Regions from separate parts of the Kitasatospora sp. NPDC058032 genome, predicted to be linked through region 1. Evidence: riboswitches for the same ligand, from Rfam matches in the RefSeq annotation. Region 1 holds a riboswitch; each other region holds the start of a gene.

Region 1 (7,351 bases):
CTCGCCGCCGTCGCAGCGCTGACCGTGAGCCTCCTCGGCGCCGGCGCCGTGCACGCCCCCGAGGCCCGGGCTGCCGCCTGCACCGGCACCACCGGCGTCACCGTCGTGGTCGACTTCACCGCCGTCGGCGGCGGCATCCAGACCGGCTGCGCGCCCGGCGACCCGGCCAGCGGACTCGCCGCGCTCACCGGCGCCGGATTCTCGTACACCTTCCACCCGCGCTACCCCGGCTTCGTCTGCACCATCAACGCCCTGCCGACGACCTGCACCAACCCCACCGGCAGCGCGTACTGGTCGTACTGGCACGCCCAGCACGGCGGACCCTGGTCATACAGCAGCCTCGGCGCCGCCAGCTACAACCCGGCCCCCGGCGATGTCGAGGGCTGGGCCTTCGGCGCGGGTGCACAGCCGGGCATCACCGCCCCCTGACACCCGTTCGCACAGCCGGTGCCCCGGTCCTCCGCGACGGAGACCGGGGCACCGGCGGTTCCAGGGGTGGTCAGGCCGTCCGGTGCGGCCGGTCCCGGATCAGCTGCCGAAGCGCAGCGAGACGGTGTCGCCCACGTGGACGATGGTGGCCCGGGTGGCGGCGGTGGCGGTGGCGCCGTCCAGGCTGACCTTCCAGGTGGAGGAGCCGCTGTTGGCGGTGCCGTTGAGCGCGGTGATCGTCCCGCCGCCGGTGGCGGGGGTGACGGCGGTGACGCAACCGCCCGGGGTGGCGGTGGCGGCCGCGTCGAGGACGTCGCCGAGCGTCGCGGTCGTGCCGGTCGGGTTGACGGTGACGGCGCAGACCTTGAGCGCGCCGGTGCCGTCGTCGACGACCAGGGCGAGCCTGGCGGCCGTCCCGGCGGTGAAGCTCGTGGTGGCGGACCAGGTCGGCTCGCCGGCGGTGGCCGGTGCGGGCGGGGCGGCGGTGAAGCCGGCGCCGGCGACGGCGCGCAGGCCGTCGACGGAGGCGTAGGGGGAGGGGGTGGTGTCGGTGGGCTGGTACTTGAAGCCGCCGCCGGGCTTGAACTGCTGGGAGATCAGGAAGTCGATCGGGGTCTTGCCGGTGCCGCTGGTGAAGTCGGCGCCCTGGGGGTTGATGCCGCAGGCGTTCAGGCCGGAGACGGCCCAGCCGTTGGAGTCGGTGTTGACGCCCCACATGGCGTTGAACGCCCCGGAAGCCAGCAGCTTGCCCTTGAAGAAGTTCTTGGCGGCGACGACCGCCGGGTCGGTGTTGGGGACGCCGCCGACGCACAGGGAAGCCATCGCGGCCCCGGTCATGTCGATGTCGCTGCCCGTACCGAGCTCGGTGGGGTCACCGGCGGCCTTGGTGTAGTTCCAGCCACCGTCCGTGTGCTGGTTGGCCCGCACGGCCGTGACGGAGGCGTCCAACAGGGACTGCGGGATGCGCTGGGCACCGCTCTGGGTCCTGGCGCCGCCGAGGGCGAGGAGACCGAACACGGTGCCGTTGAAGTTGGCGGACGGGCCCCAGTAACCGGGTTCGGCGGTCTGCCAGTACGAGACCGCGTCGGCGATCAGGTTACGGCCCGGGCCGACGCGGGCCGGGTCGATGCCGGCGGCGTAGGCGTTCAGGGTGCCCCGCTGGTAGTCGGTGGCGACCGGCGAGGTGCCCGGCCAGCCGGCGGCCGCGAGCTGGTTGCGGTAGACGAGGCGGGCGTTCTTGGTGATGTCGCCGCCGGGAGTCACGTCGGCCGCCGCCGTGCCGGCCGCGGCCAGCGCGCTGAAGGCCCACTCGTTGGAGAGCCCGCCACCGGTGACGTAGCTGCCGTCGGCGGCCTGGAGGGACTTCAGGTAGGTGACGCCGGTGCTCTTGGAGGTGGCTATCTGGGCCGGGGTGGCGGTCGCGTGGGCCGGAACGGCCGACAACAGCAGCGCCCCGGCCGCCAGTGACACGGTCACGGCGGAGGTGAGGCGGGAGGAGGTGGTGCGGGGCGTCGTGAGGAAGGTCACGGAACGGCTCCTTGGGGTGGCGGGCGCCGACCCGGCCCCGACCCCGGCGCTCCCGAGGAGCGCGACGGCCGGAGCGGCCGCCGCCCGGATCGCGTGGGCAGGCTTTCGCCGTGGTTCTCGGCCGGGCGGGCATTCGGGCTCGGGGTGCCGTAGGACACCACCCCACACCGCTGCGCGTCAGCCCCGGATTCGCACCGGGTTCCCCCGCTCGGCCACCGCGGACGCTACCGCACCATCGGACGGTCGACGAGGTGGGGAAGGCGACATGACGCACCGTTGACTCCCGATCCGCAGACGTGGTCTGATGAACCGGTTTTTCATCCTCGGTATCAGGGGAAGCCGGTCCGATTCCGGCGCTGACCCGCAACCGTAGATCCGCCCCAGCGGCGGATGAGCCGGAATGCCTGCACCGAGGCCTTGTCACAGAAGTGCTTGCGTCGTCGTGGACTGCGACGCGGTCGGGGCGGTTCCTCATGGGGGGAGCCGTCGGCTGCGCCGTGCGGACCCGATGACCGATCGGGGAGTCGCCAGTGAGGGCCAGGAACAGCCGTACGAGCCGCGGATTCAGAGGGCTCACGTCCCTTCTCGCCACCGGTGCCGTCGCGGTTGCCGCGGGCGGCACTCTTCTGCTGGCCCACCCCGGCCGGGCCGCCGCCGACCCGATCGAGGAATGCACGGCCACCGCCGGCGCGATCGTCGCCGTCGACTTCGGTCACTGGGGCGGCGGAGTCGTGCGGGGCTGCGACGCCCGTCCCACGACCGGGATGAACCTGCTGCACAACGCGGGCTTCAGCACCGCCGGTACCGAGCACGACGGACCGGCCTTCATCTGCCGGCTCGGCAACGGGGGCTTCAACGGCGGTACCCAGTACCCGACACCCGCCGAGGAGCCCTGCACCAACACCCCGCAGGCGACGGCCTATTGGTCGTACTGGATCGCCGAGCCCGGTCAGGACACCTGGTCCTACAGCCGGTTCGGCGCTGCCACCCAGAAGCCCAAGCCCGGCGAGGTCGAGGCCTGGGTGTACGGCGGCACCGACATCGGCGGTACCAGCGGGAAGCCGACCTTCACCCCGGACTCTATTCGCGCCAAGAATGGTGGACCGTCGCCCACCGCGACGCCGACCGCCTTCCCGAGCCCGACCGCCCCGACGTCCTCCGAGGGCGACCCGAAGGCCGCGGCGTCCTGGCTGGCCGGGCAGCTGGTCGACGGCGAGTACATGGGCAACTGGGCCTTCGAGGGCCCCGACTTCCCCCGGACCTCCCTCACCGCGATCGCCCTGGCGGCTGCCGGCACCCAGGACCCGGCTCTGCGCAAGATCGTCGCCTACCTCGCGGCGCACGCCGACGCCTTCCTGTACCCGGACGGACCCGCCGGGAAGCCCGACGCCAAGGCCGCCGCCCTGCTGGCGCTGGTCGCCGAGAGCACCGAGGGCGATCCCCGGGACTTCGGCGGCCGCGACCTGATCGCCGCCCTCACCGACCACGTGTGCACCGGGCAGGGCGAGAACGGGAAGTGCACGGCCGCCGGGGACTTCCACGGCGCCGCGTCCTCCTGGGCGCAGGCATGGGCCGTGATCGCCCTGCGAGGTGCCGGCGTCACGCCGCCTCCCCAGTCACTCGCCCGCTTCACCGTCCTCCAGTGCGCCGACGGCGGGACCGCCGGTTCGATGATCGTGGCCGGGGGCTACTGCGAGTCGGACCCGGTGGCCACCGGCCTCACCGTCCTCGCGCTCCGTGGCACGGTCGGGGGCGAAGCCGTCGCGCAGAAGGCATCGGACTGGCTCGCGGCGAGCCAGCAGGCCGACGGCTCCTACCTCCCCTACGTCGGTGCCGCCGGGGACACCGTGAGCACCGCTGCTGCGGCCCAGGTCCTGCGGGCCACCGGCCAAGGGGCCAAGGAGACGGCCGCCAAGGCATGGGTGAGCGCCCGGCAGAACGAGGACGGCGGCTTCGGCCCCGACGAGTCGACCACCGAGTCCGGTCCGGCCTCCACCGAACAGGCCATTCTGGCCCTGACCGGCACCGACCCGACCACCGTCCGCCACAACCCGAACGGCGCCACCACCGCGCCGACCACGCCCACCGGCCGGACTCCCGACCTGACCAAGGGCAGCGCGTACCTCACCGCCCCGGCGAACCTGATCGGCGGCCACTACTACGAGGGCTTCCCGGACTTCGCGGACTTCGGCCTCACCATCGACGGAGCCTTCGCGCTCGCCGCCACCGGTACGGACGACCCGGCCCTGCGCCGAATCGTGGACTTCCTCGACCAGCAGGGCAAGGACGGCGCCGAGCGCACCGTCAATGACTGGACCGCGATCGGCACCGAGTTCGCCGGAGGCGGCTCCATCGCCAAGGAGGCGCTGCTCGCCGAGGCCGTCGGCCGCGACCCGCGCGCCTTCGGCGGACACGACCTGATCGCCGCCCTCGCCGCGGCCGTCTGCGCCAAGGCCGACGCGGCCACCGGCTGCGCCGGCCCCGGCAACTACACCTATGCCACCTCGGTGTTCTCCCAGGCGCTCGGCATCATGGCGCAACTGCGCGCCGGCGACTCCGCCAACGCCGACTCCGCGGTCGCCTACCTGAAGAGCCTCCAGCACGCCGACGGCTCCTGGCCGAGCCTGATCCCCGCCACTGGGGACTCCGACGTGGACAGCACCGCGATGGCGGCCATGGCGCTCGCGCTCGTCCCCGGCACCGAGGCCGCCCAGGCGGTCGACAGGGGCGTTTCCTGGCTGGCGGGCCGGCAGCTGCCGGACGGGGGCTTCCCCGGCGCGGCCGGCAACTCCACCAACTCGGCCGCGCTCGCCGTCCAGGGCATGAGTCTGCGCCAGTCCGCGTACGCCCCCCGGATCGCGAAGGCGCTCGACTTCCTCGCCGGACAGCAGAACGGCGACGGCGGCTTCAACGTCGCCTCCGAGGGCCAGCGGGGCTCGGACGTGCGGGCCTCCGCCCAGGCGGTGGGAGGCGCCACCGGGATCTCCTTCGGCACCCTGCGCCGGGACCTCGGCGGTTCCCCCACCTCCACCCCGACCTCCACCACCACCGCGACGCCGACCGGTTCTCCGACCCCCACGGCGACCTCGACCCCGACCGCGAGCGGCAGCCCTTCGGCTTCCCCGACAGCCACCGCCTCCCCGGCACCGACCGGAACGTTCGCCGACGCCACCACCCCCGGGGACGTCCCCACCAGCGCTCCGGTCCCGGATGACGGAGGTGGCGGAGGTGGCGCAGGACGCGGCGGCGCGCCGATCGATGCCACGCGGGCCGGGACGGACACCGGAAGCCTGGCACGCACCGGAGCCGAGACGCTGGGTCTGGCGACCGCCGCGGCCCTGCTGGCCGCCGTCGGAGCGGGCGCGGTCCTGATCGCCCGCCGCCGCGCGGGATCGACCCCGGGGCGTCACCGGTGACCCGGCGGCTCGGCCGGCTGTTCGGAGCCGCCGGCGTGACGCTCGCCCTCGCGTCCGGCGGGCTCGGCACGGCCGCGACCCCGGCGACTGCGGCGCCACTGCCCATCGAGCAGTGCACCACCAGCTCCGGTGTGGTGCTCGCCGTGGACTTCGGCAAGTGGGGCGGGCCGCTGCTGCGCTCCTGCGGCACGACCCCCACCACCGGCTACGCGCTGCTCAACCAGGGCGGCTGGAAGACCACCGGCACCGGGCACGACGGTCCGGCGTTCATCTGCCGGATCGGCTACAGCGGGTTCCAGGGCGGCAAGCAGTTCCCCGCCCCGGACCAGGAGAAGTGCGTCCTGACGCCCCCGGCCACGGCCTACTGGTCGTACTGGCACGCGGACCCGGGCCAGAACGAGTGGTCGTACAGCCAACTGGGCGCGATGAGCTACCAGCCGAAGCCGGGCAGTGTCGACCTGTGGATCTTCGGGGGGACGAACATCGAGGGCACGGAGGGGCGGCCCACCTTCTCGCCGGACACCGTGCGCGCCCACAACACGGTGCCCGGCGGTGGAACGGCCACCACCCCCGCCCAGCCCTCGCCATCGACCGACCCCGGAAGCGGCAGCACCGGCGGTTCCACCAGCGGTTCCAGCGGGGGCAGCACCGGTGGCTCCACCGGCGGTGCGGCGGCCGGCGGTGGTACCTCGTCCGGCGTGAGCGGCTCGTCCGGCAGTGGCAACCCGTCCGGCGGTGGCAACTCGTCCGGTGGCACCGGATCCACCGGAGGCACCGGTTCCACCGGCGGCTCGACGTCCTCCGGCGGTGGCACCGGACCGGGCGGATCCTCCGGCGGCGGCAGCGCAAGCGGTGGAGGTACGGCGCCGAAGCGGCCGACCGCGGCCCCGAGCGCCACCTCCGGCGCCGCTCCTCCCCGGCCGACGACCCCGCCGGCCGAGGTGCCGACCGCAGTGGTGCCGCTACCGGAGACCATGGAGCCCCCGGCCCCGAGCGGCGAGAGCACCGAGCCGCCCGCTCCGGCGCCGTCGGAGACGCCTGCGGCCGTCGAGACCGCTCCCGCGCAGGAGTCCCCGACCGAGACACCGGCCCCGTCGGCGTCCGTGAACGCCGCAGGTCCGCTCGTGGTGGACGCGGCCCCGGCGGCCGAGGCTCCGCACGATGCCGGGTCGATGGTCCCCGCCGTGGTCGGCGGTGCCCTCCTGGTGCTCCTGGGGCTGGTCACCTTCGGCGTCGCGCGCCGACGCCGCCGGGCCGAGTGACCGGGTGACCATGCCCGGCACACACGACATCGGCCTCCCCCGACCCGCCTCCGGGCGCACCGGGGGAGGCCGGCGCAGCCCGCGCGACCTTCACCCCCTGGCCTGGTGGACCTGGGCCCTGGCCCTGGCGACCGCCGCGAGCCGCACCACCAACCCGCTGCTGCTCCTACTCGTCCTCGCCGTCCTCGGCTACGTCGTCACCGCCCGCCGCACGGAGGCTCCGTGGGCCCGGGGCTTCAAGTACTACCTGGCGCTGGCGCTCACGGTGGTGGCGATCCGGGTGGTGTTCCGCTGCGTCTTCGCCACCGGCATCACCCCGCACGACCACCTGCTCTTCTCGCTGCCCCACATTCCGACCCCCGCCTGGTACGCGGGCATCCGGATCGGCGGCCCGGTCTCCCTGGAGGCCACCCTCTCGGCGGCCTTCGACGGACTGCGCCTCGCCTGCCTGATCTGCTGCATCGGCGCCGCCAACACCCTGGCCAACCCCAAACGCACCCTTCGTGTTCTGCCCGGCGCGCTCTACGAGCTCGGCGTCGCCGTGACGGTCTCGCTCAGCGTCGCCCCGCAACTCGTGCAGAGCGTCCAACGGGTCGCGCGGGCGCGGCGGTTGCGGGCGGGCCGGGCCAAGGGCGTGCGCGCGCTGCGCAGCATCGTCGTCCCGGTCCTGGAGGACGCCCTGGAACGCTCGCTGCACCTGGCCGCCGCGATGGACTC
Region 2 (7,351 bases), on a different contig from region 1:
CTCCTCCACCGGAACCGCGAGTTCGACGTCTGGGAAGGCGCCGAACAGGGCACTCAGCGCCTCCTCGGCCTCCATCGTGCCGAGCAGCGCGCCCAGGCAGTAGTGGCGGCCGTGGCCGAAGGCCAGGTGGGTCTTGTCGGGCCGGGTGAGGTCGAACTCCTCCGGCCGGTCGGGGTGCAGCGCCGGGTCGCGCCCGGGCGCGCCGAAGGCGAACAGGATCGGCTCGCCGGCGCGGATCAGCACGCCCTCGCCGAGGTCGACGTCCTCGGCCGCGAAGTACATCGGCAGGTGCATCACCGGTGCCTCCAGGCGCAGCGTCTCCTCGATGGCGTCGCGCCAGGTCGCCTCGCCGGAGCGGATCAGCGCCAGCTGCCCGGGGTGGGCGAGCAGCAGCGCCACCGCGTGGTCGATGAGGTTGACGGTGGTCTCCGACCCGGCGCCGATCATCAGGATCAGGGTGGAGACCAGCTCCGGCTCGCTCAGCCGGGACCCCTGGGCGTCGCGGGTGGCGATCAGGTCGCTGGTCATGTCGTCGCCCGGCGTCGCCCGTTTGGTGGCGGCCAGCCGGGCCATCGCGGCGAACAGGTCGTCGAGCAGGGCCTTGGCGTGCTCGGGGGCGGCGTCGGTCTCCAGGGCGCCGTCCACCACCCGCCGCACCTCGGGCCGCTGCTCCTCCGGGACTCCGAACAGGTCGCAGATCAGCGTGGTCGGCAGCGGATAGGACAGCCGGGTGTGCAGGTCGACGCGCTCGCCGGGCGCCGCCGTGCGCAGCCCGTCGACCAGGGCGGCGGTGATCGCCCGCACCCGGGGCCGCAGCGCCTCCACCCGGCGCGGGCCGAACGAGGGCGAGGTGAGCGTGCGCAGCCGGTGGTGGTCCTCGCCGTCGCTGGTGAACATCGACTCCACCGCGACCCAGCTGGCCAGCGGCCAGTCCGGGCCGACCCGGCCGTCGATCCAGTCGGGCCAGTGGCGGCGGGCGTTCTTGGCGAGCCGGGGGTCGGTGAGGAGGCGCTTGGCGACGTCGGCGCGGGTCACCGACCAGGCCAGTACCCGGCCGGGGAGTTCGACCCGGACGGCCGGGCCGTGGGTGCGCAGATGGGCGGCTTCGGCGTGCAGGTCGGTGCCGAGGGTGTCGAGCACGTGGGTGATGGGGCAGCGGGGTTCCATGGGCCCTCCTGGACCGGGAGCGGCGGTCGGAAACGGTCGGCCGATGGCGACCGTACGACCGGCCGGGGCGGTGGCGTAAGGGCGCTCACCATTGTTCCGCGCGCCGGGGGGCGGCGCCCCCTCCCTTATGACAACAGCATTGACGTGTCCCGGCGCCCCCGGTTTCATGGCTCGCACTTCCCCCACCCCCACCCCACCCTCAAGGCGGTGATCCCTTGGCATCGACGGTGAAGGCCACGGGCGGCGGTCCGAGAACGGGCGCCGACAGCTCCCACCTCTCCATGCGCCGCTCGCTCGGCCTCCTCGACGGGGCGGCCATCGCCGCCTCCAGCACCGCCGCGACCAGCAGCATCGGCATCGGCCTGGGCCTGATGGCCGGGGTCGTCGGGCTGCACCTCCCCGCGATCATGCTGCTGGCCTTCCTCCCGGTCCTCGCCATCGCGGGCGGCTACGGACGGCTGAACGCCTCGGAGCCGGACGCCGGCAGCAGCTACCGCTGGGTGGGCCGCACGCTCAACCCCTGGCTCGGCTTCCTCACCGGCTGGGTGAACACCGTCGGCACCGTGGTGTTCATGGCCTACACCACGACCGTCACCGGCTCCTCGATCGTCCAGCTCCTCGACCTGGCCCACCTGCGCAGCATCGCGGGCCTGCGGCTCGACGCGGACTCGACCGTCCAGTGCACCCTGATCGGCCTGGTCGTCCTGATCGGCGCCGCGCTGGTCGCGGTGCGCGGGCTCGACCTGGCCGCCCGGCTGCAGAAGGCGCTGCTGGTCTTCGAGTACGCGGTGCTGCTCGGCTTCTGCGGGTACGGGCTGTTCGCCGGCGACCAGCCGTTCTCGCTCCAGTGGTTCAACCCCTTCGCGATCCCGTCCTTCGAGGCCCTGGCGCAGGGCATGGTGCTGGCGGTGTTCTGCTACTGGGGATTCGAGTCGGTGTTCAGCGTGGGGGAGGAGGTCCGCGACCCGCGGGACGCCTCCCGGGGCGGCACGCTCGCCCTGGTGGTGATGCTGCTGCTCTTCCTGCTCGCCGGAACGGCCTTCCAGCGGGTGCTCCCGCTCGGCGAGTTGGCGGACAACGGCGCGCACGGTCTGGCGTACTTCGGAGCCCGGCTGGCCGACCAGCCGCTGGCCGCGCTGCCGTTGATCGCGCTGATGCTCTCCGCGGTGGCCTCGCTGCAGTCCTCGGTGATCCCGACCGCCCGCGGGCTCTACGCGATGGGGCGCGACGGCGTGCTCGGCCCGGTGTGGACCCGGCTGCACCCCCGGCACTCGACGCCCGCCACCGGCACCCTGCTGATCACCGGGGTCGCGGTGCTGCTGGCGCTCTGCTCGGTCGCCGTCCCGACCGTCAACGACCTCATCGCGGCGGCCGTCAACGCGATCGGCATCATCGTCGCCCTCTACTACGCGCTCACCGCCGTCGCGGCCGCCGTCCGCTTCCGCCACCTGCTGCGCACCGACCTGCTGGAGGGCCTGCGGGCGGTCGTCGGCCCGCTGCTCGGCGCGGCGACACTGCTCGTCGTCGGCGGCTATCTGGCCTGGACCTTCTACGACTCCACCGACCATTTCGAACTCTCCGCCGACAACGGCTGGTTCGAGCTCTCGGTGGTGGTACTGATGATCGTCAGCGGCCTGCCCGCGGCGGCCTGGGCCCGCTGGCGGCGGCGCTCGCCGTACTTCCTCGGCGGCACCCGCTGACCTCGTACCACCTGAACCGCCTCGCACCACCCCGCAGGACTCCGTACCACCGCGCACGACCCCGCACGACCCCGTACCACCCGAGAACGGAGCACCACCCATGACCAAGGCCGATCTGGTCTTCACCCGCGGCCCCGTGCACACCGGCGACGCCGCCCGGACCCGGGCGACCAGCCTGGCCGTGACCGGTGGACGGATCACCGCCGTGGGCCACGACGAGGTCCGCGAGCTGATCGGTCCCGGGACCGAAGTCGTCGACCTTGCCGGAAAGTTGCTGCTTCCCGGCTTCCAGGACGCGCACGTCCACGCGGTCTTCGGCGGCGCCGAGCTGGCCGCCTGCGACCTCACCGGCACGGTCGGCGTCACCGACTACCTGACGCGGATCCGCGACTACGCCGAGGCCCACCCCGAGCAGGAGTGGATCACCGGCAGCGGCTGGTCGATGGAGAGCTTCGACGGCGGACTGCCGTCCCGCCAACTGCTCGACAGCGTCGTCGCGGACCGCCCGGTCTACCTGACCAACCGCGACCACCACGGCGCCTGGGCCAACACCCGGGCCCTGGAGCTGGCCGGCCTGGACCGCGACACCCCCGACCCGGCCGACGGACGGATCGAGCGGGAGCCCGACGGCACCCCGAGCGGCACCCTCCAGGAAGGCGCCACCGCCCTGGTGGCCCGGCTGCTGCCGCCGGCCACCGCCGCCGACCGGCTGGACGGGCTGCTGCGCGCGCAGCGGCTGCTGCACTCGCTCGGCGTCACCGGCTGGCAGGACGCCCTGCTCGGGGAGTTCAACGGCCAGCCCGACCCGTCCGACGCCTACCTGGCCGCCGCGCGCTCGGGCGCGCTGACCGCCCGGGTGACCGGAGCGCTCTGGTGGGACCGCGACCGGGGCGCCGAGCAGATCCCCGAACTCGTCGAGCGGCGCGCCGCGTTGGCGCACGGACGGTTCCGGGCCGGCTCGGTGAAGATCATGCAGGACGGCATCGCGGAGAACTTCACCGCCGCCATGACCAGCCCCTACCTCGACGGCTGCGGCTGCGCGACCGCCAACTCCGGCCTCAGCTTCGTCGATCCGCTCGCCCTGCGCGGGTACGTCACCGACCTGGACGCACTGGACTTCCAGGTGCACTTCCACGCGCTGGGCGACCGGGCGGTGCGCGAGGCGCTGGACGCGGTCGAGGCCGCCCGCTCCGCCAACGGCCGGCGCGGCACCCGGCACCACCTGGCGCACCTCCAGGTGGTCCACCCGGACGACGTGCCGCGCTTCGCCCGGCTCGGCGCCGTCGCCAACATCCAGCCGCTGTGGGCGGCGCACGAGCCGCAGATGGACGAGCTGACCATTCCCTTCCTCGGCCCGGAGCGCGCCGCGTGGCAGTACCCGTTCGGCGCGCTCCAGCGGGCGGGCGCCACCCTGGCGGCGGGCAGCGACTGGCCGGTGAGCAGCCCGGACCCGCTGGCCGGACTGCACGTGGCCGTCAACCGGAGGGAGCCGGACGCCACCGACGACCGGGTGTTCCTGCCCGAGCAGCGGCTCGACCTCGCCTCCGCGATCGCCGCCTACACGGCCGGCTCCGCGCATGTGAACGGCGTCGACGACGCCGGGGTGCTCGCCCCGGGCCGGTGGGCCGACCTGGTCGTGCTGGACCGCGACATCCTCACCGGCCCGGCCGACGGGATCGCCGGGGCCCGGGTCCTGCGGACCTACGTCGGCGGCGAGTTGGTCCACACGGCCGACTGACCGGGCCCGGCCGCCCGTCGCCCGAGCGTCAGCGGTCCGTATCACCCGCCCGCCCGGCCGGCGGTCGCGCTCAGCGCGCCGCCAGCCGGGCCTCGACGGCGTCCAGCAGCAGGTCCAGTGCGAACGGGTAGCCGCTGCGCCGCATGTCGGCGGCGAGCAGGTGCGCGGTGGCGGCGATGTGCGGGTTGGCCGCGGGGTCGACCCGCGCGTACGAGGCCTGCCAGACCCGCAGGTCCGCCGTCTGCGCGGCGGCGGGCAGGGCGAGCGCGGCGGCGTCCAGCGCGGCGAAGCCGAGGCTCTGGTCGACGAACGCGTGGTAGATCCGCACGGCCTCCGGGTCGGGGAAGCCCGCGGTGCGCAGCACGCCGAGGATCGCCTCGACGGCGGCGATCTCGTGGGTGCGCCCGGTGGTGCGGTGGGCGGCGAGCAGGGCGGCCTGCGGGTGGGCCTGGTAGCTGGCGTGGATGCGCAGACCGATCGCCCGCAGGTCCGCCCGCCAGTCCCCGGTGGCCCGCCAGCCCTCCTGGGCGCGGCCGATCAGCTCGTCCGCGACGGCGAGCAGCAGGTCGTCGGCGCTGTGGAAGTAGCGGTAGACGGCGCTGGGATCGGCCCCCAGCGCGGTGCCGAGCCGGCGTACGGTCAGCGCCTCCGCTCCGTGCTGCCCGATCAGCCGCAGGGCCGTGCCGACGATCAGCTCGTGGGAGAGCACCACCCCCTGCTTGGTGGGCCGTCGGCGCCGCCGCTGGGGTTCGGGCACTACGCGTTCGCTCATCCCGGCAGGCTACGACAACATGCTTGACGTAGCACAGGGGCGCGACGGTACCGCTGGACGGACGTTCGGGGATATCCGGGTGACGGGGCGGCCGCCCAGCCTCTAGGCTGGCCGGGCAGCTGGTTCGTCCTGTCCGCCAGACAGGACGTCGTAAGAGGGAACCCGGTGACGCCTTTCGACTGGCCAGTCCGGGACTGCCCCGCAGCGGTGAGTGGGAACGAACGCCGTCATACGCACTGGACCCGGGACGGGTCTGGGAAGCGACGGCCAGTAGGTGTCCGCCCTCGACGAGGGCGGGCGTGCCCGCGAGTCCGAAGACCTGCCCGCTGCCCGTGCGCGACCGATCGCGCGCGGCCATCCCGGTGACCTCGTGGGCGGGTCGGCGTGCAGACCAGGCGGAGCCGTGCGCAGGCGCGGGTGCCCGTCCGGTCCGTCACCCCTTCGTGCCCCCGTGTCGTCGCCGGGTCCAGGAGACAGGCTCGCGAAGGAGAGTCCCTTGACCACGAAGTCCGCGGCCGCGGCGACCACGGCCACCGTCCACGGCTACCCCAGGCAGGGCCGTAACCGGGAACTCAAGAAGGCGATCGAGGGCTACTGGAAGGGCACGGTCACCGCCGACGCCCTCCACACCGCCGCCGCCGGACTGCGCCGGGAGAGCTGGCGCAGGCTCGCCGAGGCCGGCGTCCACGAGGTCCCCACCGGCGACTTCTCGCTCTACGACCACGTGCTCGACACCACCGTCGCCGTCGGCGCGATCCCCGCCCGCCACCGGGCCGCCGTCGAGGCCGACCCGCTCGACGGCTACTTCGCCATGGCGCGCGGCACCCAGGAGGCCGCGCCGCTGGAGATGACCAAGTGGTTCGACACCAACTACCACTACCTGGTGCCCGAACTCGGCCCCGGCACCGCCTTCACCGCGAACTCCGGCAAGCCGGTCGCCGAACTGGCCGAGGCCCTGGCGGCGGGCCACCGGGCCCGCCCGGTGCTGGTCGGCCCGGTCAGCTACCTGCTGCTGGCCAAGCCCGCCCCCGGCGTGGCCGGGGACTTCCAGCCGCTCACCCTGCTGGACCGGCTGCTCCCGGTCTACGCCGAGCTGCTGGCGGACCTGTTCGCGGCCGGCGCCGAGTGGGTCCAGCTCGACGAGCCGGCGCTCGTCCAGGACCGCACCCCGGCCGAGCTGAACGCCGCCGCCCGGGCCTACCGCGACCTCGGCGCCCTCACCGACCGGCCCAAGCTGCTGGTCGCGAGCTACTTCGACCGCCTGGGCGAGGCCCTGCCGGTGCTCGCCAAGGCCCCCGTCGAGGGCCTGGCCCTGGACTTCACCGGACCGGCCGCCGCCAACCTGGACGAGCTCGCGGCCGTCGGCGGACTGCCCGGCAAGCGTCTGGTCGCCGGTGTCGTCGACGGCCGCAACATCTGGATCAACGACCTGGAGCGGTCGCTGGCCACCCTGGCCACCCTGCTCGGCCTGGCCGGCCACGTGGACGTGGCGCCGTCCTGCTCCCTGCTGCACGTGCCGATCGACGCGACCGCCGAGCGCGACCTCGACCCGCAGATCGCCCGCTGGCTCGCCTTCGCCCGGCAGAAGGCCGAGGAGGTCGCCCTGCTCGCCCGCGGCCTGCGCGAGGGCACCGGCGCGATCACCGCCGAACTCGCCGCCAACCGCGCCGACCTGGCCTCCCGCGCCACCTCACCGATCACCCGCGACCCCGCCGTGCGCGCCCGCACCGCCGCCGTCACCGGGGCCGACGCCCGCCGCACCCAGGCCTACCCGCGGCGCGCCGAGGCCCAGCACGCCCGCCTCGGCCTGCCGCTGCTGCCCACCACCACCATCGGCTCCTTCCCGCAGACCGCCGAGCTGCGCGCCGCCCGCGCCGACCTCACCGCCGGGCGGATCGAGGCCGCCGCCTACCGCGAGCGCATCGAGGCCGAGGTGCGCGAGGTGATCGCCTACCAGGAGAAGGCGGGCCTGGA
Region 3 (7,351 bases), on a different contig from region 1:
TCAGCTTCTGTACCAGGGCGCGTAGCCCCTCCTCCGCGCCCTTGGCCGTGCAACGCGGGCCGCGGCACACCAGGACCTGGTGCCGGTGACCGGGGACGTCCTCCCAGGCCGCGGAGGTGAGGCCGGGCTCATCGCCGGTGATGGCCTTCGTCGCCGCGGCCACGGTGGCGACCGCGTCCGGCGAGTCGGCGAGGCGGGTCGCGACGAGGAGTTCGGGGCGGTGGCCCGCGCGTTCGCGCCACCAGTACGCGGCGATCCGCCGCAGCCAGGACTGGGCGGGGCCGGACGCCGCGAGGCGGACGCCGATCACGACCACGGTCTCGGCGCCCGCGTCGGCCAGCCTGGTCAGCTCGGCCGACAGGGAGGGGTCCGCCTGCTGCAGGAACGCGATCGAGGCCCGGTGCGAGGCGGCCGTGCGGAGGAGTTCGTCACGGCGCACGGCCTCCCCGGCCGACATGCCGACCAGGAGCACGGCGCTGCGGCGGGCGGGGGCGCCCGGGACCGGGGAGGTCATGGTGCTGTCCTTTCGTGGAGCAGTCCGTTCCACCGGATGTGCGGTCGGTCGTGCCGGGGGTGTCGTTCCACGGTGGCGTCGACGCCGTAGACGTCCGCGATCATCGACGAGGTGAGCACGTCGGAGCCGGGCCCGTGGGCGACCAGCCGGCCGTCGAGCAGGACGGCGACCTCGTCGCAGTAGGCGGCGGCGAGTTCGAGGTCGTGCAGCGCGGCCACCGTGGTGATGCCCAGCCCGCGCACGGTGCCGAGGAAGGCGAGTTGGTGGCGCAGGTCGAGGTGGTTGGTGGGCTCGTCGAGCAGGAGCACCCCGGGCTCCTGCACCAGCGCCCGCGCGAGCTGGACCCGCTGGCGCTCGCCGCCCGACAGCGTCGGCCAGGACCGGTCGAGCAGGTGGCCGACGTCGGCCGCCGCGACGGCACCGGCGAACACCGCCCGCTCGTGGGCGTCGGCGGCGGCGTCCGCCGGCACGGGCCAGCGGCCGCGGTGCGGGGTGCGTCCGAGGTCGATGACCTGACGGGCCGACAGCGACAGCCGGGTGTCCGCCTGCTGCTCCATGAAGGCCACCTGGCGTGCTCGCCGGCGGGCCGTGAGCGCGTGGAGGTCCTCGCCGTCCAGGAGGACCCGTCCCGCGCTCGGCCGGGTCAGTCCGGCGACCGCGCGCAGCAAGGTGGTCTTCCCGGCGCCGTTGGGTCCGAGCAGGCCGGTGACCCGGCCGGGGGCGAACGCGAGCGAGACCTCGTCGAGCAGCGTGGCTCCGCCGATGCGCACACGAAGTCCCTCCGCGCGCAGCCCGGCGGGCGTCGCCGTCACTGACCGCTCCCGTCGGCCCGCCCCTGGCGCCACAGCAGCCAGGCGAAGAAGGGCGCTCCGAGCCCGGCCGTGATGACGCCGACGGGGATCTCCCGGTCGGGGAGGACCGAGCGCGCCACGATGTCGCTGCCCACCAGGAGGGACGCGCCCACCAGCGCCGACACGGGCAGCAGGAGGGCGTGGCGCGGGCCGCAGACGAGCCGGACCACGTGCGGTACGACCAGGCCGAGGAAGCCGATGACGCCGGTGTTGGCGACCAGGCACGCGGTCACCAGCGCGGCGGTGGCGACGAGGAGCCAGCGGGTGCGCTCGACGTGGACGCCGAGGGAGCGGGCGGCGGTCTCGCCGAAGGCGAAGGCGTCCAGGTCGCGGGCCGAGGAGGCCAGGACCGTGACACCGGCCAGCGCGACCGCGGTCAGGAAGACGGCGGTGGGCCACCGCACGCCGGCGACCGAGCCCAGCGTCCACTCCATGACACCGCGCGCCGCGTTGCGGTCCCCGAGGACCAGCACGACGAACGAGGTGTAGGCCCCGCACATCTGTCCCACGGCGATGCCGGCGAGCACGGTCCGGGTGGTCGGCAGCGACCGGGTGCGCGCGCCGGCCAGTGCCAGCACGACGACGGCGGCGATCAGGGCACCGGCGAAGGCCGCCGTCGCCACCGCGCCGGTGCCCACGGCGCCGGACACGCCGACGCCGAGCACGATCACGGTGACCGCGCCGGCGGCGGCTCCGTCCGAGATCCCGAGCAGGAAGGGATCGGCCAGGTCGTTGCCGGTCAGCGTCTGCAACACCGCGCCGCAGACCGCGAGGCCGGCGCCGGTGGCGGCCGCTCCCAGGACCCGGGGCAGCCGCAGCTGCCAGACGATCCGGTCGTCGAGCAGCGTCACCTGCGGGTCTCCCAGCCCGAGGCGGCGCACCACGACATCGATCACCGTCCGGACCGGCTCGTGGTGCGAGCCCACGGCCAGGCCGAGGAGCACGGTGGTCAGCAGCAGGGCCGCGGCGACGGCCAGGGCCGCCGCCGCGCGGCCCGGACCGGCGGGCCGCACGGCGGGGCGGGCTGCCGTGGTCATGAACCCGGGCGCAGCTCGGCCAGCCCCTCGGACACCCGGGCGGCGCCGTCGGCGAGCCGCACGCCGGGGGTCGACTCCGAGAACGGCACCACCACGAAGGCCTTGCGCTGCACGGCGGTGAGCCTGCTCAGCACCGGGTCGTTCTCCAGGTAGTCGATCTTGGACTGGGCCGTGTCCGAGTCGGCGTCCGCGAGCACGATGGCGTCCGGGTCCGCGGCGACGACCTTCTCCCAGCTCACGTTCTGCCAGCTGCCGGGCAGGTCCCCGAAGACGTTGCGGGCGCCCACGGCGTCGAGCACGAGCTGAGGTCCGCCGTGGCCGGCGCCGACGTAGGGCGTCTTGGTGTCGGAGTCGAACCAGAGGATCTTCAGGTCCTTGCCCGCGGCCGCCGCCGTGAACCGGGCCAGCTGCTGCTCCTGCTGGCGCTGGATCGCGGTGGCCCGCTCCGCGACGCCGAAGACCTTGGCGACGTCGTTCAGTTCGCCCCACATCGCCTGCCAGGTCGTCGGCGGCACCTGGCTCTTGTCCGAGCAGCCGAACGGGGACAGGTACGACGGGATGCCCTGGCCGCGCAGCTCCTCCCGGGTGCCCGCGACCTTGTCGGTGAACGCGCTGGAGTAGGAGGCGTACAGGAAGCCGGGACGGGCCGCGAGGAGCTTCTCCTTGGTCGGATAGCCCTTGGAGAGCACCGGAACGGAGTCGTAGGCCGCCTTCCACTTCTCCGGGACGGCGTCGTCGAGATAGGCGGTGCCGGCCATGCGGGACTGCAGGCCGAGGGCCAGGGCCACCTCGGTGGCACCCTGGTTGAGCGTCACCAGCCGGTCGGGCGGAGCGCCGACCGTCACGGTGGTCCCGCAGTTGTCCACGCTGACCGGCTCGGCACTTCCGGTCGTCGCACTGGACGCGACGGGCGCGGGGGCGCCCGCGCAGGCGCTGAGCACGCCGGTGAACAGGACGGCCGCGACCGTCCGGCCGACACGCGTCGGGCCTGCGGGGCGTGCGGAACGCATGGATCGGAACGGGCGCGGCAGAGCGCTGGGCACGTGTTCTCCAAAACCCTCGTGGAACATGTCGCGCCGTGGCCGGTCTCCTGGCTTCCGCATCGACACACCGCAGCCGACCTTCCCGGGCGGCTCTTCCAGCCCGCCCAGTGGTCCTGACCGCTGGCGGAGCCGGTCAGCGAGGGCCGCGATACTCCGCGGCAACAGTGGCGAGGGCCGCACCGGACTCAGACCGGTTTCCCGAACACCATGGCGATTGCAAGGTATCAGGCGTGGTCAGGTCGGTGCCGACCGGCACCTGGCGCGACTGCCGCCCTTCCTCGGTCGGTGGCGACCGGCGACGTCCCAGGACTGTGGGGAGTACGCCAACTTCGGCCCTATGGTAAAGAGATGACCTCATTCCGCGACAGGGAACGCCGCATGATGGGAGAGATCGACGATCTGGCGGCGGCGAAGCTTCCGCTCGAACAGTTCTTCCGGCAGCTCCTCACCGTCCTCGGGCCCGCTCTCGGATCCGAAGCGGGCTGCCTGCACGGGGCCGATCCGGTCACCGGCTTCCTGACCTCCACCGTTGCCGAGGGCCTGCAGCCGACCGCCTTCGAGCACGCCATCCGGTTGGAGATGTGGTCCGACGACACCACCCGGTTCGTCGACATCCGGGCCGCCGGACGCGTCGTGGAGACCGTCCACCGCGCCACCGGTGGCCGCCCCGAACGCAGCGTGCGCTACCGGGAGCTGCTCGCCGAGTTCGGACTGGGCGACGAGCTGCGGATGAACTTCGACGTCGGCGGCGGACGGTGGGGAGCCGCCGCCTTGATGCGCGAGGCCGGTTCGGCGCCCTTCGGCGCGCGCGAGCAGAGACTGGCCGAACGGGCCGCCCGGGCGGTGGCCGCCGCCCTTCGCGACTATGCGCTGCCCGCCGCGGGCGGCCCTGACGGACAGGACGTCCGAGCGGACCCGCAGGACGGACCGTACTGGCTCGGGGTCGCCGTCATCGGCCCCACCGGTCAGCTCACTTCCGCGGACTCCGGGGCCCGGCAGCTGTTCGAGGAACTCTCCGAGCCGCAGTACCGCCCCGCCGGAGTGCCGACCGCGCTGGTCTACCTCTCGGAGCGGGCCCGCACCCACGTGCCCTCCGCGAACGCGGGCGCCCACGCCTGGGCCCGGCTGCGCCGTCCCAGCGGCCAGTGGCTCGCGGTCCGCGCCTCGCTGCTCGACCGGAGCCCGCGGGGCAGCGTCGCCCTGGTCGCCCAACCCGCGAGCCCGGTCGACGTCATCCCGCTGTCCCTGCTGGCACACCGGTTCTCCCCCCGCGAGCAGGAGGTGGTGCTCCAGGCAGTACGGGGCCTGAGCACCAGGGACATAGCCCACCGGCTCTTCCTGAGCCCGGCCACCGTCCAGGACCACCTGAAGTCGGCCTTCACCAAGACCGGCGTCCGCAGCCGCCGCGAACTCGTCGCGCTCCTCGCGGCCCCGTACACCGCCGGACTCGGCCGTCCCCCGGCCTGACGCCCCCACCCGGCCGGTCCCGCCCCGGAACCCGGCACGCGCCCGGACAGCACGCGGGCCCCAGGTCACTGACCTGGGGCTTGGTCGTTGAGCGGTCCGCAACGGGTCGTCCTCCTACCACAGGGAAGAGGCGTCGCGCCCCCTGCAAACCTGGGATGCCACCGGTCGCCGCCGGATGGGAGGGTCTGTCCCGGCGCCGCCCCTGCGACGGGGTCCGCCCCCGTACCCATGACACCTTCCCGGCAGAGGAGTTCCTGCCCCGTGCCACGCGCCCCTCACCCCGGAGTCCCCGCCGGCCGACGAGACCCCCGCCCTGCCTCCCGTACCGCCGAGGAACCCCGAACGCCGGACGGCCCGGCCACCCGAGGGTGACCGGGCCGCTCGTACGGGAGCCCTCACGCCGTGCCCCGAGGGCTCCGGACCGGCACCGGCACCGGCACCGTAGGCGGTACCGCCGGGCGGACTGCCCACTGCCCCGCCCGGCCGTCACCACCGCGCCGCCGTCAGTTCCAGGGGTTGGCCTGCTGGTCGTTGATGGCGGTCCAGAAGCGGGCGTTGGGGCTGATGTTGCCGTACGCCCAGAAGCTCCACCCGCCGACGTACTCCAGGTTCGGGCCGTAGCGGCCGTCGTGGAACTCGGCCTGGCGCCAGCCGATGCCGAAGGACGCCTGGCAGACGCTGTTCGCGGCGGCCTGGCTGTTCAGTCGCGAGCCCTTCACCGGCTGGCTGAGCGCGACGGTGCCGCCGGACCAGCCGCTGTAGAAGCCGATGCTGATGCCGTCCGGCGCCGGGCTGTCGTCCACGTTGATGCAGAGGACCGGCAGCGAGACGGACGGCAGGGTGTCGCCGTTGTACGGGTCGCTCGGCGTCGAGTGCTGGGGGCCGCCGACCTGGACGGTCCCGTCCGGGCCCGTCGCGAGCACCTGCCAGGTCATCCCCTTGTGGGTGGCCGGCCCGGCGGCCTGCGCGGTGCTCGCCGAGAGGGGCACGAGGGCCAGGCCGAGTGCGACGGCCAGGGCCGCGCCCTGCTTCATGCGCTTCATCCAACTGCTCCTTGAGTGTGGGGGAGCCGGCCCAGCGGGGCCGGTGAGAGAAGACTCCCAACCGGATGCACAAAGTCGACACGAGTCCGTCATGAAATGGTCACAAGCCTCGAAGGTGTCCGGGTCGCCTCGACGTCGGCCAACCACGGGAGGGACACATGGAGTTCAAGATCCTGGGGCCACTGGAAGTGTGGGCCGACGACGGTCGGCGGACCCGGACGGAAGGCGCCAAGCAGGAGCGGATGCTCGGCACCCTGCTGCTGAACGCCGGGGCCGTCGTCCCGGTGGCCCGCCTGGTCGACGCGGTCTGGGACGACGAACCGCCCGCCACGGCCCACCGCCAGGTGCGGAACCTCGCCGGGCTGCTGCGGCGCAAGCTCGCCGCCGCGCACGACGGGTCGCCGGTGCTGCTCACCGACGGCCCCGGCTACCGGATCGCACCGGACGGCCACCCGGTGGACGCCCTGACCTTCGCCCACCGGGTGTCGGTGGCGCGCCGGCTGGCCGAGCGCGGCGAACCCGCCGCAGCCGTCCAGGAGTTCCGGTCGGCGCTCGGCCTGTGGCGCGGCCCGGTGCTGGACGGGCTGTCCGGCAGCCTGCTGGCCGCCGGCTCGGTGGCACTGAACGAACTGCGGCTCACCGCCTGGGAGAACTGCCTGGACCTGGAGGCCGAACTCGGCCGGCACCGGCAGACCGTCCCGGAGCTGACCGCGCTGGTCGCCGAACACCCGCTCCGGGACCGCTTCGTGACACAGCTCGTCCGGGCCCTGCACCGGGCGGGCCGACAGGCCGACGGGCTCGCCGCCTACCGCCGGTTCGCGCGACAGCTGGCCGACGAACTCGGCCTCGACCCCGGGCCGGAACTCCAGGTGCTGCACCAGGAGTTGCTGAAGGGCGGGCCCGCCCCGGCGGTGCGCTCGCCCGGGACCCGGCCGCAGGTGCCCAGGCCCGCCCAACTGCCGCCCGCGCTGGCCACCTTCGTCGGACGGAGGGCGGAACTCGCCGTCCTGGACGGCCTCGCCGACCCGGCCGGCCCGGTCGTCGCCGCCGGCATCGGCGTGGTGACCGGCGGCGCCGGGACGGGCAAGACCGCCCTCGCCGTGCACTGGGCGCACCGGGTCCGCGAGCGCTTCCCCGACGGTCAGCTCCACCTCGACCTGCGCGGGTACGCCTTCGGCCCGCCGCTGGCCCCGTACGAGGCGCTGGCCCGCTTCCTCCGGGCCCTCGGCACCGACCGCGAGCAGATACCCGGCACCATCGACGAGTGCGCCGCCCTGTACCGGTCGCTGCTCGCCGACCGCAGGGTGCTGGTACTGCTCGACAACGCCCGCAACGCCGAGCAGGTCCGCCCGCTGCTGCCCGGTTCGGCGGGCTCGCTGGCCCTGGTGACCAGTCG
Region 4 (7,351 bases), on a different contig from region 1:
GGGGCGCTACGCGCCGCCGCGGTGGACGCTGAAGGCCGAGCGGCGGGCCGCGCGGGCCACCCCCGGGTCCGGGTGGACGCCGGAGACCGCGGTCAGCACCGAGGCCGCCCGCGGGTGCCCGGACTGCCGGGCCCGGGCGAACAGCCGCACCGGGTCGCCGGCCGAGGCGCCCTCGACGTGGCCGACGAGCAGTTCCGTCTCCCCGTGGTCGAGCACGGCCGCGGCGGTGTCCACCCAGAGCCAGGCGGCGTCCTCCGCGCCCAGCACATCGGCCGGGGAGACCCCCTCGTCCGAGCGCTCGGCCAGCCAGAGCAGCGCGTAGGGGCGCAGCACCGGCTCGTCGACGGCGGCCCGGACGGCCTGCTCGGCGGTCACGCCGGCCACCCGCAGCGCCTCGAAGGCCAGGCCGCGCACCAGGGCGTCCTCACCCTGCGCGGCCTCCAGCAGCTCGGCCACCGCCCGGTCGGCCGGGCGGGCGGCCAGCCAGGCCCGGTACTCGGCGCGGGCCGGGCCCGGCGAGTAGTCGGCGCAGGCGCTCAGCAGCGCCAGCGCGCTCTGCTCGATGTGGCCGGCGGCGGTCTGCGCGACGGTGCAGATCTCCTCCAGCTTGGCCCGCACCGCCCAGTGCCCGAGCGGGGAGAGCTCGGCCGCGTTGTCCCGGCGGACCAGCGCGCCGACGGCGGCCAGGCCGTCCAGCATCCAGTCCAGGACGGCGGCGACGTCGGCCGGCGAGGCCGGGGTGTCGATCTGCGGCTCGCGGCAGGTGCCGCGCACGGCGGAGACGGCGGAGGCCGCGTGCGGGACGGGCGAGAGGCCGAAGGTGCCCTCGCCGCCGCCGACCCGGCGCTCGTCCAGGCCGCGCCGCAGCAGTTCCAGCAGTTCGGCGTCGGCCACCGGGCCGTCCACCAGATGGAGGAAGGAGAGCAGCTGCGGCGCCTGGTCGACGGCCTGCCCGGCGAGCACCGCGAAGACGCCGCGCAGGGCGGCGGGCGGGACCGGGGCGAGCAGCGTCCAGGCGTCGAACAGCGCCGACCAGCCGCGGACCACCGCCTCGTCGTCGTGCTCCCAGGCGTGCAGGCGCCAGCCGGGGCCGGCGCCGCCGTCCCGGGCCTCGACCAGGCCGACCAGCAGGGCCTGGCCCCACGCCTTGGCGGCGGCGCCCACCGTCATGGCGAGCGCGCGGCCGGCGGCGCGGGCGTCGTCGGGGAGCAGTTCGCCGCGCTTGTCGACCTCGTCGAGATCGCCGGCCCAGCGGGCGATCCGGACGGCGTCGACCAGCATGCGGCGGGCCAGCGGAGCGAGTTCGGCGGGGGCGGGGAAGCCCTCCGGAACGGGGACCCGGCCACGGCCGGGTGCGGGGGCGGGGCCTCGTCGGCGGGGTACGCCCGGGGCCCCCGGCCTGGCGCCGGCGGTGCGGTGGGCCGTTCCGGGGAGACGGGTCACCGTCGCACCGGTACCGATCGTCGGCGGGAGCGGGGCATCACGGTCGCGCGGATTCCGAGACGTCACGTCGAGCAGTCTTCCCCTTGTACCGGCCATCTGTCACATCCGGTTGTCCACGGGGGGCGGACGGGGGGCGCGGGGGCTCGACAAGATCGGGCAACAGAGGCCAAACCGGCTGGCTTGATCTATGTGGCGGGTTCATGCCACACGGAACGGGTGCGCCTCGGAATCCACCCGCCAGGGGGGGCGGAAGCGCGTCAGCAGAACGGCGTGAGCCAGCGGCGGAGGGTCTCGGCGTAACGGTCCGGGTCGGTGTTCCACAGCGCGGCGTGGTCGCCGCCGGGGAAGGCCTGGAGGTTGACCACGTCCGGGCGGCGGTGGGCGAGGCGCTCGGCCGCGGCGAACGGGGCCACCGGGTCGTCGGGGCCGTGCAGCACCAGAGTGGGCACCCGCAGGTCGGCACCCTCCGCCAGACGGGCGAAGTCGGCCAGATCCACGCCGGTGCGGCCCTCGGCCGCGAGCGCGCCGAGTTCGGCCGCCGCACCCCGGAAGCCGGCCCGGGCGGCGTCCCGGCGGGCGGTGGCCGGCCAGTCCAGCACCGGCGAGTCCAGGACGAGGCTGCTGATCGAGGGGGCGAGGTCCGAGCGGGCCGCGGTGTGCAGGACCATCGTGGCGCCGAGCGACCAGCCGTAGAGGACGACCCGGCCCGCGCCGGCGTCCAGGGCGGTGCGCACCGCCGCCTCGACGTCCCGCCACTCGGTCTCGCCGAAGTGGCCGAGGCCGTCCGGGGAGGCGGGCGCGCCGGCGTCGCCGCGGTAGGTGACGGCGAGCACGGGCAGGCCCAGGCGTCGCAGCTCGGGCAGGACGGGCAGGGTCTGCGCGCGGTCGGCGCCGGGGCCGTGCACCAGGACCACCCAGGTGCCGCGCTTGCCGTCCAGCCGCCAGGCGGGCATCGCGCCGAGCTCGCCCTCGACGGCGGTCTCGGCGAACGGCAGGCCGAGCGCCTGCCCCGGGTCGCCGAGGTGGACCCGGGGGGTGAAGCGGACCTCGGTGCCGGGGGTGAGGGTGCCGCGGTCGGCGCGCACCAGGCGGCGGGTGACGCCCTGCCCGTCGCGGTGCAGGACCTCCTCGACGACCGCGTGGCCGTCCTCGCCCCACTCGACCGCCCAGCGGCCGGGACGCTCGCTCACGGGGGTGCGGGTGAAGGTGGCCTCGCCGGCGCCGAGACCGCGGACGAGCACCGGGCCGCTGCGGGCGCGGGCCTCCTCGGCCGGGCGGACCATCCGCTCGGACGCCCGGCGGCCGATCACCAGCACGGCGGCCCCGGTGCCGACGGCGGCGGCCGCCACGGTGGCCGCGATTCCCCAACGCATACTCGCTCCCCGGTGCTCGGTGTCTGGCTCGGTGGTCGTGTCTGGCTCGGTGGTCCGGCTCGGCGTCCGGTCCGCTGTCCGGACCGCTGCCCGGACCCACCCCTCAGTCCACCCGCGCGGGCGCAGGGAAGCCAGTAGGACACGGCCGTACGGGTTGTTCCGGGAGGAAAATCACACCGGCATGACGGGGGCGCCCGAGGTGTGACCAACACCCGCCGCGACCTCGGTTGACTCCCGGTTCGGGCCCGTGATGGGATCCTTCAGCCAATACGGAGGCATGCAGAGGAAGCCGGTGCGAGTCCGGCGCGGTCCCGCCACTGTCACCGGGGAGCACGACCGGAACACGCCACGGCGGGCCGTCAGAAGCCGCTGGAAGGCCCGGGGTGTGCGTTCGACCCGGAAGCCAGGAGACTCTCGCCCCCGGTTCGTCGATCCAGGGCGCGGACCCTGAGTGAGGACACGCACGCGATGCTGCGCCCTGCCGTGCGCCCGCTGTGCCGGGCCGCCGTGTTCGGCGCCGGCGCCGTCGCCGGCTTCCTGGCCGACGCCCGCTTCGGCGACCCGCGCCGCGGCCACCCGGTGGCCGGCTTCGGTTCCGCCGCCGGCCGGCTGGAACGCCGGCTCTGGCGCGACCACCGCGCCGCCGGAGCCGCCTTCACCGCCGTCGCCGTGGGCACCGTCGCGGCCGGCGCGCTCGCCGCCGACCGGCTGCTGGCCCACCGTCCGCTCGGCCGGGCCGCCCTCGCCGCCGCCGCGACCTGGACGGTGCTCGGCGGCACCTCGCTGACCCGGGAGGCCCGCACCATCGGCCGTTCGCTGGCGGCCGGCGACCTGACGGCGGCCCGGGAGCGGCTGCCGCACCTGTGCGGGCGCGACCCGAGCGCACTGGACGAGCCGCAGCTGGCCCGCGCGGTCGTCGAGTCGGTGGCCGAGAACACCGCCGACGCCGTGGTCAACGCCCTGGTCTGGGGCGGTCTCGCGGGCACCCCGGGCCTGCTGGCGTTCCGCGCGGTGAACACCCTGGACGCGATGGTCGGTCACCGCTCGCCCCGCTACGCCCGGTTCGGCTGGGCCTCGGCGCGGCTGGACGACGTGGCCGGCTGGCCCGGCGCGCGGCTGACCGCTCTGCTGGCGGTGGCCGCCGCCCCCGAACCGCGCACCGCCTGGCGGGTCTGGCGGCGCGACGGCTCGGCGCACCCCAGCCCGAACGCCGGCCAGGCCGAGTCGGCCTTCGCCGGCGCGGTGGGCGTACGCCTCGGCGGCACGCTCCGGTACGGCGAGAGGGTCGAGCACCGTCCCGTGCTGGGCCGGGAGCTGCGCCCCGTCGGGGTGGACGACATCGAGCGGGCCTGCGTGCTCTCCCGACGGGTGGGCGCACTGGCCCTGGGTACGACGGTCGCCGGGCACCTGCTGCTCCGGGCGGCCCTGGACGGGATGCGGAGGGGCAGGGCATGAGCAAGGCACTGCTGGTCGCCGGGACGACCTCGGACGCCGGCAAGAGCGTGGTCACCGCGGGCATCTGCCGCTGGCTGGCCCGGCAGGGAGTCGCGGTCGCGCCGTTCAAGGCGCAGAACATGTCGCTGAACTCCTTCGTCACCGCGGACGGCGCCGAGATCGGCCGCGCGCAGGCGATGCAGGCCCAGGCGGCCCGGGTCGAGCCGGAGGCGGCGATGAACCCGGTGCTGCTCAAGCCCGGCGCCGACGGCCGCAGCCAGGTGGTCCTGCTGGGCCGCCCGGTCGCCGAGGTCGGCGCGCTGGACTACCGCGAGCGCAAGCCGGTGCTGCTGGAGCGCGCCCTGGAGTGCCTGGCGGACCTGCGCGCCCGCTTCGACGTGGTGGTCTGCGAGGGCGCGGGCTCGCCCGCCGAGATCAACCTGCGCGACCGCGACATCGCCAACATGGGCCTGGCCACCGCCGCCGGGCTGCCGGTCGTCGTGGTCGGCGACATCGACCGCGGCGGCGTGTTCGCCGCGATGTACGGGACGCTGGCGCTGCTGTCGGCGGAGGACCAGCGGCACGTGGCGGGCTGGTTCGTCAACAAGTTCCGCGGCGACGCGCGGCTGCTCGCCCCCGGGCTGGAGATGCTGCGCGAGCTGACCGGCCGTCCGGTGCTCGGCACCCTGCCGATGCTGCCGGACCTGTGGCTGGACGCCGAGGACTCGCTCGACCTGTCCACCGTCGTCGACCGGACCGCCGCGCGCGGCCCGCTCGGCGCGGACGTGCTGCGGGTGGCCGTGCTGCGCTTCCCCCGGCTGTCCAACTTCACCGACCTGGACGCGCTCGCCCAGGAGCCCGGCGTACTGGTCCGCTGGGCCACCCGGCCGGAGGAGCTGGCCGACGCCGACCTCGTCGTGCTGCCCGGCACCCGGTCCACCGTCGCCGACCTCGGCTGGCTGCGCGAGCGCGGCCTCGAACCGGTGCTCAAGGCGCGGGCGGCGGCCGGGCGGCCGCTGATCGGCGTCTGCGGCGGCTACCAGATGCTGGCGCGCTCGATCGTGGACGAGGTCGAGTCGAAGGCGGGCGCGGTGGACGGCCTCGGGCTGCTGCCGACGCGGGTGCGGTTCGGCGCGGAGAAGGTGCTCGGCCGGCCGGTCGGCGAGGCGTACGGGGAGCGGGTCGAGGGCTACGAGATCCACCACGGCGTCGTCGCGGTGGACGGCGGCGAGCCGTTCATCTCCGATGGCCACGGACACAGCCTGGACGGCTGCCGGGTGGGCCAGGTGTGGGGAACCACCTGGCACGGCGCGCTGGAGAACGACGGCTTCCGGCGGGCGCTGCTGCGCGACGTCGCGCAGGCCGCCGGCCGGGCCTTCGTCCCCGCGCCGGACACCTCGTTCGCCGACGCGCGGGAGGCCCGGCTGGACCGGCTGGGCGAGCTGATCGAGGAGCACGCGGACACCGACGCGTTGTGGAAGCTGATCGAGGGCGGGGTGCCGGCGGCCGGATCGCTGCCGTTCCTTCCGCCCGGGGCCCCTGGGGAGACTGCATGAGTGACGTCCGTTACCCGTTCACCGCGATCGTCGGCATGGCCGACCTGCGGCTCGGCCTGCTGCTGAACGCCGTCTCCCCGGCGGTCGGCGGGGTGCTGGTGCGCGGTGAGAAGGGCACCGCCAAGTCGACCATGGTGCGCGCGCTGGCCGGGCTGCTGCCGTCCATCGCGACCGTCGACGGCTGCCGCTTCGCCTGCGACCCGGCGGCGCCGGACCCGCAGTGCCCGGACGGCGCGCACGCCGGCGCCCCGGTCTCCGAGCGCCCCGCCCGGCTGGTCGAGCTGCCGGTCGGCGTCTCCGAGGACCGCATCGTCGGCTCGCTGGACCTGGAGCGGGCGCTCGCCGAGGGCGTCAAGGCCTACGAGCCGGGCCTGCTCGCCCAGGCGCACCGCGGCGTGCTCTACATCGACGAGGTGAACCTGCTCCAGGACCACGTGGTGGACCTGCTGCTGGACGCCGCCGCGATGGGCCGCTCCTACGTCGAGCGCGAGGGCGTCTCGGTGCGGCACGCGGCGCGCTTCCTGCTGGTCGGCACGATGAACCCGGAGGAGGGCGAGCTGCGGCCGCAGCTGCTCGACCGGTTCGGCCTGACGGTGGAGATCGCCGCGACCCGCGATCCGGCGGAGCGCGCCGAGGTGGTGCGCCGCCGGCTCGGCTACGACGCCGACCCGGCCGCCTTCGCCGCCCGCTTCGCCGGGGACGAGCGCGCGCTGGCGGACCGGATCACCGCCGCGCGCGAGCTGCTGGCGCAGGTGGAGCTGACCGACACGGCGCTGCGCCAGATCACCGCCGTCTGCGCGGCGTTCGAGGTGGACGGGCTGCGCGCGGACATCGTGATGGCGCGCACCGCCGTCGCGCTGGCCGCCTGGTCCGGGCGCACCGAGGTGCTGGCCGAGGACGTCCGCAAGGCCGCCCAGCTGGCACTGCCGCACCGCCGCCGGCGCAATCCCTTCGACGCGCCCGGGCTGGACGAGGAGCAGCTGGACCGGGTGCTGGAGGAGCACGCCGAGCCGGAGCCCGAGCCGCAGCCCGAACCCGGGCCCGCGACCGCCGAGGGGTCGCAGGAGGACCCGGACCCGGAGGGCGGCCCGGACGGTCCGGACGGCGACGGCCCGCAGGACGGCGGCCCCGACGGTGGCCCCGACGGCGGTGGCGGCGGCGCGCCGGAGCCCGCCGGCCCGGACGGCCCGCCCGTCGAGGCGGCGGACCCGGCGGCCGGGGAGGACCCCGCCCCGCAGCCCGTCCCGGCCCAGCACCCCGCCCCCGCCCGGGAGTCGGCGCCGGTCGCGGCCGGCGACCCGTACCGCACCCGGCTGTTCGCGGTGGACGGCACCGGGCGCGGCGCCCAGGGCCGCCGCTCCCCCGCCGAGACCGACGGCGGCCACACCGTCCGGGCCCGCCGCCCGCGCGGCCGGCTCGCCCGGCTGCACCTGAGCGCCACGCTGCGCGCCGCCGCCCCGCACCAGGTGGCGCGCGGGCGTTCCTCGCGCGCGCTGGTGCTGCACAAGGACGACTTCCGCGAGCAGGTGCGCCAGGGCCGGGAGT

The links. Region 1 has a riboswitch for cobalamin ahead of ACFVUH_RS31980 (prenyltransferase/squalene oxidase repeat-containing protein). Riboswitches for the same ligand answer to the same signal wherever they lie in the genome.
Region 2: another riboswitch for cobalamin. It lies ahead of metE (5-methyltetrahydropteroyltriglutamate--homocysteine S-methyltransferase); the one in region 1 lies ahead of ACFVUH_RS31980 (prenyltransferase/squalene oxidase repeat-containing protein).
Region 3: another riboswitch for cobalamin. It lies ahead of ACFVUH_RS13500 (ABC transporter substrate-binding protein); the one in region 1 lies ahead of ACFVUH_RS31980 (prenyltransferase/squalene oxidase repeat-containing protein).
Region 4: another riboswitch for cobalamin. It lies ahead of ACFVUH_RS27640 (cobalamin biosynthesis protein); the one in region 1 lies ahead of ACFVUH_RS31980 (prenyltransferase/squalene oxidase repeat-containing protein).

The regions. Positions count from the first base shown of each region.
Region 1 is NZ_JBHVRK010000029.1:62,251-69,601, reverse strand. Features, by position in the region: gene ACFVUH_RS31990 (flagellar hook-length control protein FliK) at 1-429, shown strand, start outside; gene ACFVUH_RS31985 (hypothetical protein) at 529-1,956, opposite strand; cobalamin riboswitch at 2,084-2,161, opposite strand; cobalamin riboswitch at 2,244-2,383, shown strand; gene ACFVUH_RS31980 (prenyltransferase/squalene oxidase repeat-containing protein) at 2,487-5,372, shown strand; gene ACFVUH_RS31975 (hypothetical protein) at 5,408-6,634, shown strand; gene ACFVUH_RS31970 (CbiQ family ECF transporter T component) at 6,645-7,351, shown strand, end outside.
Region 2 is NZ_JBHVRK010000016.1:46,418-53,768, forward strand. Features, by position in the region: gene ACFVUH_RS24405 (cytochrome P450) at 1-1,167, opposite strand, end outside; gene ACFVUH_RS24410 (APC family permease) at 1,449-2,867, shown strand; gene ACFVUH_RS24415 (amidohydrolase) at 2,968-4,605, shown strand; gene ACFVUH_RS24420 (TetR/AcrR family transcriptional regulator) at 4,676-5,377, opposite strand; cobalamin riboswitch at 5,481-5,719, shown strand; gene metE (5-methyltetrahydropteroyltriglutamate--homocysteine S-methyltransferase) at 5,874-7,351, shown strand, end outside.
Region 3 is NZ_JBHVRK010000006.1:366,568-373,918, forward strand. Features, by position in the region: gene ACFVUH_RS13485 (ferredoxin) at 1-514, opposite strand, end outside; gene ACFVUH_RS13490 (ABC transporter ATP-binding protein) at 511-1,326, opposite strand; gene ACFVUH_RS13495 (FecCD family ABC transporter permease) at 1,323-2,402, opposite strand; gene ACFVUH_RS13500 (ABC transporter substrate-binding protein) at 2,399-3,412, opposite strand; cobalamin riboswitch at 3,465-3,670, opposite strand; gene ACFVUH_RS13505 (LuxR C-terminal-related transcriptional regulator) at 3,794-4,912, shown strand; gene ACFVUH_RS13510 (hypothetical protein) at 5,416-5,955, opposite strand; gene ACFVUH_RS13515 (BTAD domain-containing putative transcriptional regulator) at 6,114-7,351, shown strand, end outside.
Region 4 is NZ_JBHVRK010000020.1:74,325-81,675, reverse strand. Features, by position in the region: gene ACFVUH_RS27650 (hypothetical protein) at 7-1,539, opposite strand; gene ACFVUH_RS27645 (alpha/beta hydrolase family protein) at 1,701-2,816, opposite strand; cobalamin riboswitch at 3,039-3,251, shown strand; gene ACFVUH_RS27640 (cobalamin biosynthesis protein) at 3,285-4,271, shown strand; gene ACFVUH_RS27635 (cobyric acid synthase) at 4,268-5,806, shown strand; gene ACFVUH_RS27630 (putative cobaltochelatase) at 5,803-7,351, shown strand, end outside.